Regions from separate parts of the Mesorhizobium sp. C089B genome, predicted to be linked through region 1. Evidence: predicted binding sites of a transcription regulator. Region 1 holds the regulator's gene; each other region holds the start of a gene.
What was found. The regulator LexA, encoded in region 1, represses DNA repair genes until DNA is damaged. The targets are predictions, from matches to a motif close to TGTTCNNNNTGTGTTCNG.
Positions count from the first base shown of each region.

Region 1 (3,276 bases):
CTATCGCCTGCTCAGGCGCGATATTCTTGCGACCCGGCTGGCGCCTGCCGCGCCGTTGAAGCTGAGCACGCTGCGCAACACCTACGGCATCGGCTGGACGCCGTTGCGCGAGGCGCTGTCGCGGCTGGAGGCGGAACGGCTTGTGACCGCCATCAGCAACCGCGGGTTTGCGGTCGCTCCCGTCTCTCGGGCGGAGCTCGAGGATTTGGCGCGTGCGCGGCTGGTGGTCGAACTGCCCCTGCTGGTGGAATCGATCGAGGAGGGCGACCGTGAGTGGGAAGACGCGGTCGTTGCCGCCCACTATCGTCTCTCACGGTGCGGGTCTGTTCTCGACGATCCATCGGATGATGCGGTCGACGCGTGGTACGAAAAACACGATGCCTTCCATGCGGCGCTGCTCAGTGCCGCGACATCCAGCTGGCTGCTGCGCTTCAATGCGACGATTTCCGACCAATTGCATCGCCATCACCGCTTTCTGGGTCTGGCCCCGACGCTGCGCGCCGCCGCCGGCCGCACGGATGGCCACCGGAAGGCCGTGGCGGCCCTGCGCGACGCCGTGGCGATCGAACACCATACCGCCCTGATGGAAGCGGCCCTCGATCGCGACGTCGAACGTGCGAAAACTCTGATGACCGCTCACATCGGCTACACGCTGCAGGTCTATGCCCAGAGTGAACCCGGCGCGGATGCTGCGCAGCCCCATCCGAAAAGGAAGCGGCGATCGTAGCCGACGACGCAGGGCACTTTGTCTTCGTTTCACCCCGTTGCCGGCCAACGACTACGAGCGCCGCTCGCGGTGCCGAACGTCACGCTGAACAAAACGTCAACACATTCATTAAACTTTAAAAGGTTGCGGAACACAACTGGAACAGATAGTGTTTGTTCTGGGTTTGTTTTTTCTGATTCTGGTTTCAGAACCCCTGGGGGCCGCGATGCTGACGCGCAAACAACATGAGCTTCTGATGTTCATCCATGAACGCCTGAAGGAGAGCGGAATCCCGCCGTCCTTCGATGAGATGAAGGAAGCGCTTGACCTCGCCTCCAAGTCCGGCATCCACCGCCTGATCACGGCGCTTGAGGAGCGCGGTTTCATTCGCCGGCTGCCGAACCGGGCGCGCGCGCTGGAAGTGCTGCGGCTGCCCGACTCGATCGCACCAGGCCTCAATGCGGCGAGGAAGTTTTCGCCGAGCGTCATTCAGGGCAGTCTTGGTCAAACCGGCCAAGGGCAAGGCGGCCAGGGACAAGGCGCGATGGGCCAAGGCGGTATCGGCCGCCAGATCAAGCCGGGCTCGCCGTCGCGTTCGATGTCGGCCGGCAATGACGACGCCGTTTCGGCGGTGTCGATCCCGGTGATGGGACGCATTGCTGCCGGTGTGCCGATCGACGCCATCCAGCATCAGACCCATTCGATCTCGGTGCCGCCTGACATGATCATGGGCGGTGAACACTACGCGCTCGAGGTCAAGGGCGATTCGATGATCGAGGCCGGCATTTTCGATGGCGACACGGTCATCATCCGCAATGCCGACACAGCCAGCCCCGGCGAGATCGTGGTGGCGTTGGTCGACGATGAGGAAGCGACCCTGAAACGCTTCCGCCGCAAGGGCGCCTCGATCGCCCTGGAAGCCGCCAACCCGGCCTACGAGACCCGCATTTTTGGACCGGACAGGGTGAAGGTGCAGGGCAAGCTTGTCGGATTGATCCGGCGCTACTGAGCCGGCTTGGGTTTGTACTTTTCACGCTGGTTGTAAGGCGGCAGGCCGCGCGCTTCGCGGGAGAAGCGGCGCTGCTCGTGCCAGGGGCGATACGGCTTGTCGACGGCGAAGCGGATGGTTGGCGCTGCAGCTGCCGATTGCGGATCGAAGAAGACGGCGGCGCTGCCGTCGCGGGCCAGCTGTTTCTTCGTCACGACCAGCACCAGCGGGTCGCGGCACGGATTGTAGGCCGTGGCGTCATCGATGACGATCAGGCTAGCGAAGGCACAGGCCGGCCGCGCCGTCTTGCGGTCTTTGGCAAGGGCTACAATGGCTCCGGAAGGGTGTCGGGCGATACAGAGATCGCCCATGCAATAGAAGGGCGACCCGGGCGGCAGATCGAGCGGATCGAGATCGAACCGCGTATCTGTTGCCTCGAAAATCTCGGGCGGGATAATGGTTTCGGCCCGCAGCGCCCGTTTCCAATTGTCCGTGGTGAATTCGTTGGAGCGTTCGCGGTTGAGGGCGAGTTCGCCGCCACCTATCGGCATGGCCACCAGATGTGCGTCCTCGGATATGAGCACGTCGGGCGTAAGCACCTGCGGCACCGTCAACAGGCCGGCCAGCGCGAAAGGCACGGCCGCCAGCCTGAGCCAGGTGGTGGCCATGGTGGCGATGACGAGGGCGACCGCCACCAACAGCACCGAGCGGATGGAGATCAGCCCGACGGCGTCGACCGGCGAGCGCTCGGAAATCCAGGCCGATATAGCGATCATCGCCATCAGACCCTTGCCCATCACATAGAGGAACGGCCCGTCGGCGCCGAACGGCATCGCCAGTGCGCTGAGCACGGCAAAGGGCATGACGATCAACGAAACAATCGGCATCACGGCCAGATTGGCGATCAGGCTGAGCGGCGACACACGCTGAAAATGCCAGATGGCGAACAGCAAGGTTGCACTGCCGGCGATGATCGAGGTCATGGCGAGGCCGCCCATGGCCAGCGCGAATTTTCGCGACAGGAAGCCGACGAAGGAGCGCTTTGCCAGCGGCGTTCTCACCTTGTCGGCGCGGTAATCGGCCCAGCCGGCATAGGCGCCGACAAGGGCGGCGGTGGCGGCAAACGACATCTGGAAGCTGGGACCGACCACCTCGTGCGGCGACACCAGGATGACGGCGATGGCGGAGATCGCCAGATTGCGCATGGTGAGTGCGGCGCGATCAAACAGCACGGCGACAAGCATGACCGCCAGCATGATGAAGCTGCGCTCGGCGGCAACCACGACGCCTGAAATAACGAGATAGGCGGCGATGGAGACGAGTGCTGCCACTGCTGCATATTTCTTGACTGGGCGGCGCGAAGAGAAATCGGGAAACAGCGCAAAGGCGCCACGCAGCAACGCCATGATGGTGCCGGCAACCAGCGCCATGTGCAGGCCGGAGATGGAGATGATGTGGTAGATGCCGGTGCGCCGCATCGCTTCGTTGACCTCGTCCGGGATGCCGGCGCGCACGCCGACAATCAACGCCGCGGCAATCTCGCCTTCGGCGCCGCCGATCTTGCCCCTGATATGGTCGGCAA
Region 1 is NZ_CP100469.1:1,408,403-1,411,678, reverse strand. It holds gene NLY44_RS07100 (GntR family transcriptional regulator) at 1-727, shown strand, start outside; gene lexA (transcriptional repressor LexA) at 933-1,715, shown strand; gene NLY44_RS07090 (ComEC/Rec2 family competence protein) at 1,709-3,276, opposite strand, start outside.

Region 2 (3,276 bases), 1.0 Mb from region 1:
TAACTGCAAGTCCACCTTCATCGACAAAGCGTTGTTCTTGGGCGTGCATGGCGTGGCCGGGTTGCGGTGCGAAAAATGTCCGAAACTGCGGCGGGTCTGGCCTGGTTGGTCGGCCTGCTCAAACAGAGCGGCAATGCAGCGCGGAGGGGTCCAGCCTAAACATTGGCCTTGCCGTCGCGCCGCACTCACAGTTCCTTCTCCGCCAGTTCGCGGAAGGCGTCGGGAACCGAGCGCCGGGCTTCCAGCGCCACGGCGCCATAGCCGACAGCCTCTCTGCCAAAGCGCTGGCGGATCTTGTCGATGGCGCGGTCGGCGCCAAAGCGCGCCAGGCCTTGCCTGCTGCCGGGCCGCTGCTTTTCATCGGCAAGCCCGAGCGGCAGCTCCAGCTGCAGCTCGGCACTTTCTTCCAGCTGCGACACCGAGATCGCCAGCAGCGAGATGGTCTTCTCCCGAGGGTTGGCGGCCAGCACGCCGCGCACCAGCTCCCCGGCGATTTCGGCCAGCATCGCGGTTGCCGAAATCGGCTGATCGAGCGTCAGCGAGCGTGTGACAGCGTGCAGATCGGCGAAACGCACGCGCACCGTCACCGTGCGCCCGGGCCGTGATTTCGCCCTGAGCCGGCTTGCGACCCGGTCTGCCAGATGCAGCAGCACGGGTCCGAAGATACGCGCCTCGGCCGGCCGTCCGCCAAGCGCCGACTGCGCGCCGGCGGAATGCGACCGCCTGTGGGTTTCGAGCTTTCGCGGGTCGCGGTTCCATGCCAGCGACGCCAGCTTTTCGCCGGCGGCGGGCCCGAGTAACCTTCGCAGCGCCCCGCTATGCGTCTTTGCCAACTGGCCGATGGTCTCGATGCCGATCTCGGCCAGCCGCGCTCTGGTCGCCGGGCCGACGCCCCACATCAGCCCGACCGGCAGATCATGCAGGAAGGCAAGTTCGGTGTCCGGATCGACCACCACCAGGCCGTCGGGCTTGGCCACCTGCGAGGCGATCTTGGCCAGATGCTTGGTGCGCGCCACGCCGATCGAGATCGGCAGGCCGAGCTCTGCCCGGACGCGCCGACGCACCGTGGCGGCGATCTCGGCCGGCGGCCCGAACAGATGCGTGCAGCCGGCGACATCGGCAAAGGCTTCATCGATGGAAATCCGCTCGACCAGCGGCGTGAAATCGTCGAGCACCTTGATGGCGGCGTCGCCCAGCCGCTGATAGTCGGCGAAATGGCCGCCGACGAAAATCAGTCCGGGGCAAAGCTCGCGCGCGCGTCGTCCGGGCATGCCGCCGCGCACGCCGAAAACCCTGGCTTCGTAGGAGGCGGCAAGCACGACGCCGCCGCCGACGGCGATCGGCTTGCCCCTGAGCGCCGGGTCGAGCAGCTGCTCGACCGAGGCGTAGAAGGCGTCGAGATCCGCATGCAGGATGGTGGGTTCCATCCCGACCGTTCCCTTTGCGGCGTTGCAGCATTAGCCGCGTCTGTTGTGAGAGGCGTTTTTCCGAACAAATAGAGAACAAACAGGGCCTATTGTCAAGCGAAGCGGTTGCCGCCGGCCGGTCCGTTCCAGGTCGGGCCGTCGAGTGCTCCGCCTGGGCATCGGACCTGCGGAACATTGTCTCTCGCCTCAGCGTTCCTATCCGCGACGGGACGCTGTTTTTGTGGAGGCCGGTATGGGCCAGTTCGAGATGATCGACCTCGTCAGCGTCGTTGACGCCTGCACGAGCGATCGCGTTGCCGGGCACTGCGTGTCAATGGCCAGGGCGGTGGAGGAGTTGCGAGTGCTGACCGGTGATTTCGTATCGCCGGACGAGACGGTGGCCAACGCGCTGTCGGCAGTGGCGCTGGGGCGCGGCTGCGCGGTGGTGTTCGACGAGCGAGCGGGCGCCGACATCTTGCTGACGCCGTAGCGCGGCGGCGCCGGGTTGCGGCAGCCAGAAAAGTCGAACAGCGTGCAAAAAGCTGTGCAGGCATGGCCCCATAACCGGGGCGTGGAAAAGTTCTGCGCGTGGGTGTATTCTCCAGGTCGCAAGCGGTCGCAGACCGCATAGGGGGAGAAATGACATGCCGAGGGTTTCAGAACTCTTTTTCAAAACGGCCATCTTGTTCCTGATGTTGGGGATTGCGGCCGGCCTGCAGATGGCGATCTCGGGCGACCACGCCGCTTTTCCGGCGCACGCGCATATCAATCTGCTCGGTTGGGTGACGAGCGCCATCTTCGGCGGCTACTACGCGCTCAATCCGCAAAAGGCGGCGCGTCGCGTCGCCATGATCCACTACGGGCTCTACACTCTCGGCTTGGTGATCATGCTGCCGGCGCTGTATGTGATGCTGCTGGGAAACCCGGCGCTTGAACCGATCGTCGCCGGCGGCTCGCTCATTATCGCCGCTGCCGTTCTGGTTTTTGCTTTCGTGGTGTTTTCGCCCGAAACGGCGCGCTCGGTGTCCGGCGTGGTTCCGGCCTCTCGCTGACTGTTCGCGCGCGGCGATCAAAGTCCGACCCGCGTTCGCGACCCGCGACACGGGTTGGCCAGGCCGATGGCCGCAGCCGCTGGCTGCGGTGTCTATCGCCGCGTCGGCGCTTAACATACCCGAGTCCCACCACGTATTATTTCGTGACTATTTGGCGCCGGAACCTTCCCAGATATCGCGCGTTGCGGCGACTGTATTCGCGCTGCCTTATATATAGACAGCCTTGAGTACGTCCACAGCATGGGTTGGGGGAGGAGCAGGCCACCATGTCGAACAGAGAAATCGGAACGTCGGCCTCACTGGGCCGACGCATCGCCGATCTGAAAGCCAGGATGCGAGACGCCAGCGTTACTGAACACGAGATGCAGACCTTCCAGAAGGTCGCAGCCATCATGGGAGGTGTCGAAGGCTCCCTACGCCTCGACGCCGACGACCTGATCGCGGCGTCCTTCGTCACCGAGGCGCTCGGCGATCCCGGGTCGAATTGAAGGTCAGAGCCCGTCGGCACTCAAGTGCCGGCGGTCGATGGCCCGGTTCGCAGCGCCGCGATGCCGGAGCGTGTCTGCACCGCCCGCGGCGGGGATTTCTTGCGCACTTTGAAGATTTCAGGCGAGCGGCCTCGACGGCGCTTGAAATATTGGGCTTCGCGTTCGTGCTTCTCGGCTGCTTCTCGGCTGTCGAAGGTGCCGAGATTGTCGCCGTCCAGCCCTTGACCACAAGGGCTAAGCCAAACCGCCAAGGCGCCTTAAACGAAGGATCCGGCCAGCCGGATCCTTCGAAATATCGCGATGCTCCGGCATCGCCTTCAGCTCATCCTT
Region 2 is NZ_CP100469.1:411,591-414,866, forward strand. It holds gene dinB (DNA polymerase IV) at 186-1,427, opposite strand; gene NLY44_RS02030 (hypothetical protein) at 1,660-1,896, shown strand; gene NLY44_RS02035 (hypothetical protein) at 2,051-2,458, shown strand; gene NLY44_RS02040 (hypothetical protein) at 2,725-2,946, shown strand; gene NLY44_RS02045 (hypothetical protein) at 2,967-3,197, opposite strand.
Region 2: dinB (DNA polymerase IV) is a predicted target of LexA. The motif match lies at 1,488-1,505, and genes of this name have one in related genera.

Region 3 (3,276 bases), 3.3 Mb from region 1:
GCGATCGTCGACCTCCAAAATGTCGGCGACCCGCTCTACCGCCCGATGGCCACCGATTTCGACAATTCCATCGCCTTCCACGCCGCCTGCGACCTGGTGTTTAGAGGCCGCGAACAGCCGAATGGCTATACGGAACCGGTGCTGCACGCACGGCGGCTGGAGCTGAAGGCGAAAGAGCGGGCGAATTAGCGCCTGCATTTCCCTCCCCCTTGAGGGGAGGGTGGCCCGAAGGGCCGGGTGGGGTCCTGCGTGAAGTGCGGCGACTCCCTTCGGACGACACTACAAGCAATGTCATTGCAGAGGCCCTTTCTCGGCTCGGCTCCAAAAAGATCGACCATTCTTCGGCGACCCCCACCCTGCCGCTTCGGGGCCACCTTCCCTCAAGGAGGAGCGTTACGCCGCCTGCGCCACCCGCTCCGACATCATGCGGTAGGAAATCGCCTCGGCCAGGTGAATGCGGCCGACGGTTTCTCTCGCTTCGAGATCGGCCAGCGTGCGCGCCACTTTCAGCACCCGATGATAGGCGCGCGCGGAAAAGCCGAGCTTTTCGCTGGCGTCCTTCAACAGAGACAGGCCGGCGGCATCCGGCATCGCGATGTCCTCGATAACAGAAGGCGAGCAATGCGCGTTGGTGGTCGCGCTGGTCACGCCGAGCCGCTCGAACCGTTCGCGCTGGATGGTGCGGGCGCGCGCGACGCGCTGCGCAACGGCGGCACTTTTCTCCGCCCGATCCGGCCGGATCAGATCGGCGGCCGAGACAGCCGGTACCTCGATCCTGAGGTCGATGCGGTCGAGCAGCGGGCCTGAGATGCGCGCCTGGTAGTCGGTGCGGCAGCGTTCACCGCGCAGGCAGCGATAGCCGGGCTCGCCGGCCATGCCGCAACGGCACGGGTTCATCGCCGCCACCAGCTGGATGCGCGCTGGATAGGTGACGCGGTGGTTGGCGCGCGCGATCATGCAGTCGCCGGTCTCCAGCGGTTGGCGCAGCGCATCCAAGGTCTGCGGCGTGAATTCGGGAAACTCGTCGAGGAACAGCACGCCGTTGTGGGCAAGCGATACTTCGCCCGGCCGCGCCCTGATGCCGCCGCCGACCATTGCCGCCATCGAAGCCGAATGGTGCGGGGCGCGGAACGGCCGCCGGTCGGTGAGCTTGCCTTCGCCGAGCTCGCCGGCCACCGAGGCGATCATCGAGACTTCAAGAAGTTCCTTGGGCGCCAGTGGCGGCAGAATTGAGGGCAGCCTCTGCGCCAGCATCGATTTTCCCGAGCCGGGAGGCCCGACCATCAACAGATTGTGGCCGCCGGCCGCCGCCACTTCCAGCGCCCGCTTGGCGCTTTCCTGGCCCTTGATGTCTGAAAGGTCGGGCAGGTCGCGGGCCGAGACATGGATGCCGGGCTCGGGCCGCGACAGCACCTGCGTGCCGCGAAAATGATTGGCGATGGCAATCAGGCTGCGCGGCGCCAATATGTCGAAATCCTTGCCCGCCCAGGCCGCTTCCGGCCCGCAGCCGAACGGGCAGATCAGGCCTTTTCCCTCGGCATTGGCACCGATCGCCGCCGGCAGCGCACCGGCGACCGCGGCAATGGTGCCGTCGAGCGACAATTCTCCGAGCACGACATAGGAGGCCAGCATGTCGCCCGGAATGGCGCCGAGTGCTGCCATCAGGCCGAGCGCGATCGGCAGGTCGTAATGGCTCCCTTCCTTGGGCAGGTCGGCAGGCGCCAGGTTGACCGTCACCTTCTTCGACGGCATCGACAGGCCCGAAGCGTGCAGCGCCGCCTGCACGCGCTCGCGGCTTTCGGCCACCGCCTTGTCGGCCAGGCCGACAATCTGCATGCCGACCTTGCCCGGCGCGATCATCACCTGGACATCGACCGGTACGGCCTCGATGCCCTGGAAAGCAACCGTGCGAACGCGCGCCACCATCTTGCTCTGCCCCCGGATATCGGCTCGCCTCGGCCTCGTGGTTCAGACCGCGAGCGACGTCAGGACAAGACAACCATAGATTTCAGGCGAAGGCAAGAACATTACGGGAACACACACACGATCGCGATGCTCCCTATGCCGAGCCTACCCGCCGCATTTCCTCCACCGCGTCCCAGAACAGGCTGGCGATATCCGCGCCACCAAAGCGCTGCACTTCGCGCACGCCGGTTGGCGAGGTCACGTTGATCTCGGTCATGTAGTCGCCGATCACGTCGATGCCGACCAGGATGAAGCCGCGCTCTTTCAGCGATGGGCCGATGCGGGCGCAGATTTCGCGTTCGCGTTCCGTCAGTTCGGTTTTTTCGGCGCGGCCGCCGACATGCATGTTGGAGCGCGAATCGTGGTCGGCCGGTACCCGGTTGATGGCGCCGACCGCCTCGCCGTCGATCAGGATGATGCGCTTGTCGCCCTTGCGCACATCCTTGAGATAGCGCTGGACGATATAGGGCTCGCGTGACAGCTGGGCGAACATTTCGAGCAGCGAGGCGAGGTTGCGGTCGCCCTCCTTGAGATGGAAGATGCCGGCGCCGCCATTGCCGTAGAGCGGCTTGACGATGATGTCGCCGAATTCCTTGCGGAAGGCCGCGACCTCCTGGGGATCCTTGGTGATCAGCGTTTCGGGCATCAGGTCGGGGAATTCGGTGACGAAGATCTTTTCCGGGCTGTTGCGCACCCAGGCCGGGTCGTTGACGACCAGTGTCTTCGGGTGGATGCGCTCCAGAATATGCGTGGTGGTGATGTAATTCATGTCGAAGGGCGGATCCTGGCGCAGCAGGATCACATCCATCTCCGACAGGTCGGTGCGCACCTTGTCGCCCAGCGTATAATGATTGCCCTTCTCGTCGCGGAGCTTCATCTCCTCGATGCGGGCAAACACCTTGCCGCCCAGCATCGACAGCCGGTCGGGCGTGTAGTGGAACAGTTGGTGGCCGCGCCGCTGCGCCTCCAGCGACAGCGCAAACGACGTGTCGCCGGCGATCGAGACGGTGGAGACATGGTCCATCTGGACGGCGATCTTCAGGGTCATCTTCTGGTCTCCAGCGGGTCGAGCAAGTCCAGGAAAAGTGCGTAGCGGTTTTCCGTCCGGAATTGCGGCAAGGCAAGTCGCCGATATACGGAACTTGGCGGCTTCTGCCAATCGCGCTTCCTTGGCCCAGACCTTTAACGGTCGAAGACCAGCCGGGAGTAACCGATGAAGGACAGCGCCATGGCGACCAGCGAAGCGACGGCAAGTGCCGCCAGCGGCGGCATTGCCGGCAGCGCGAACAGGATGGCGCAGTAGACGAGATA
Region 3 is NZ_CP100469.1:4,659,286-4,662,561, forward strand. It holds gene NLY44_RS23045 (malate synthase G) at 1-189, shown strand, start outside; gene NLY44_RS23050 (YifB family Mg chelatase-like AAA ATPase) at 394-1,926, opposite strand; gene gshB (glutathione synthase) at 2,060-3,013, opposite strand; gene NLY44_RS23060 (GtrA family protein) at 3,148-3,276, opposite strand, start outside.
Region 3: NLY44_RS23050 (YifB family Mg chelatase-like AAA ATPase) is a predicted target of LexA. The motif match lies at 2,021-2,038, and genes of this name have one in related genera.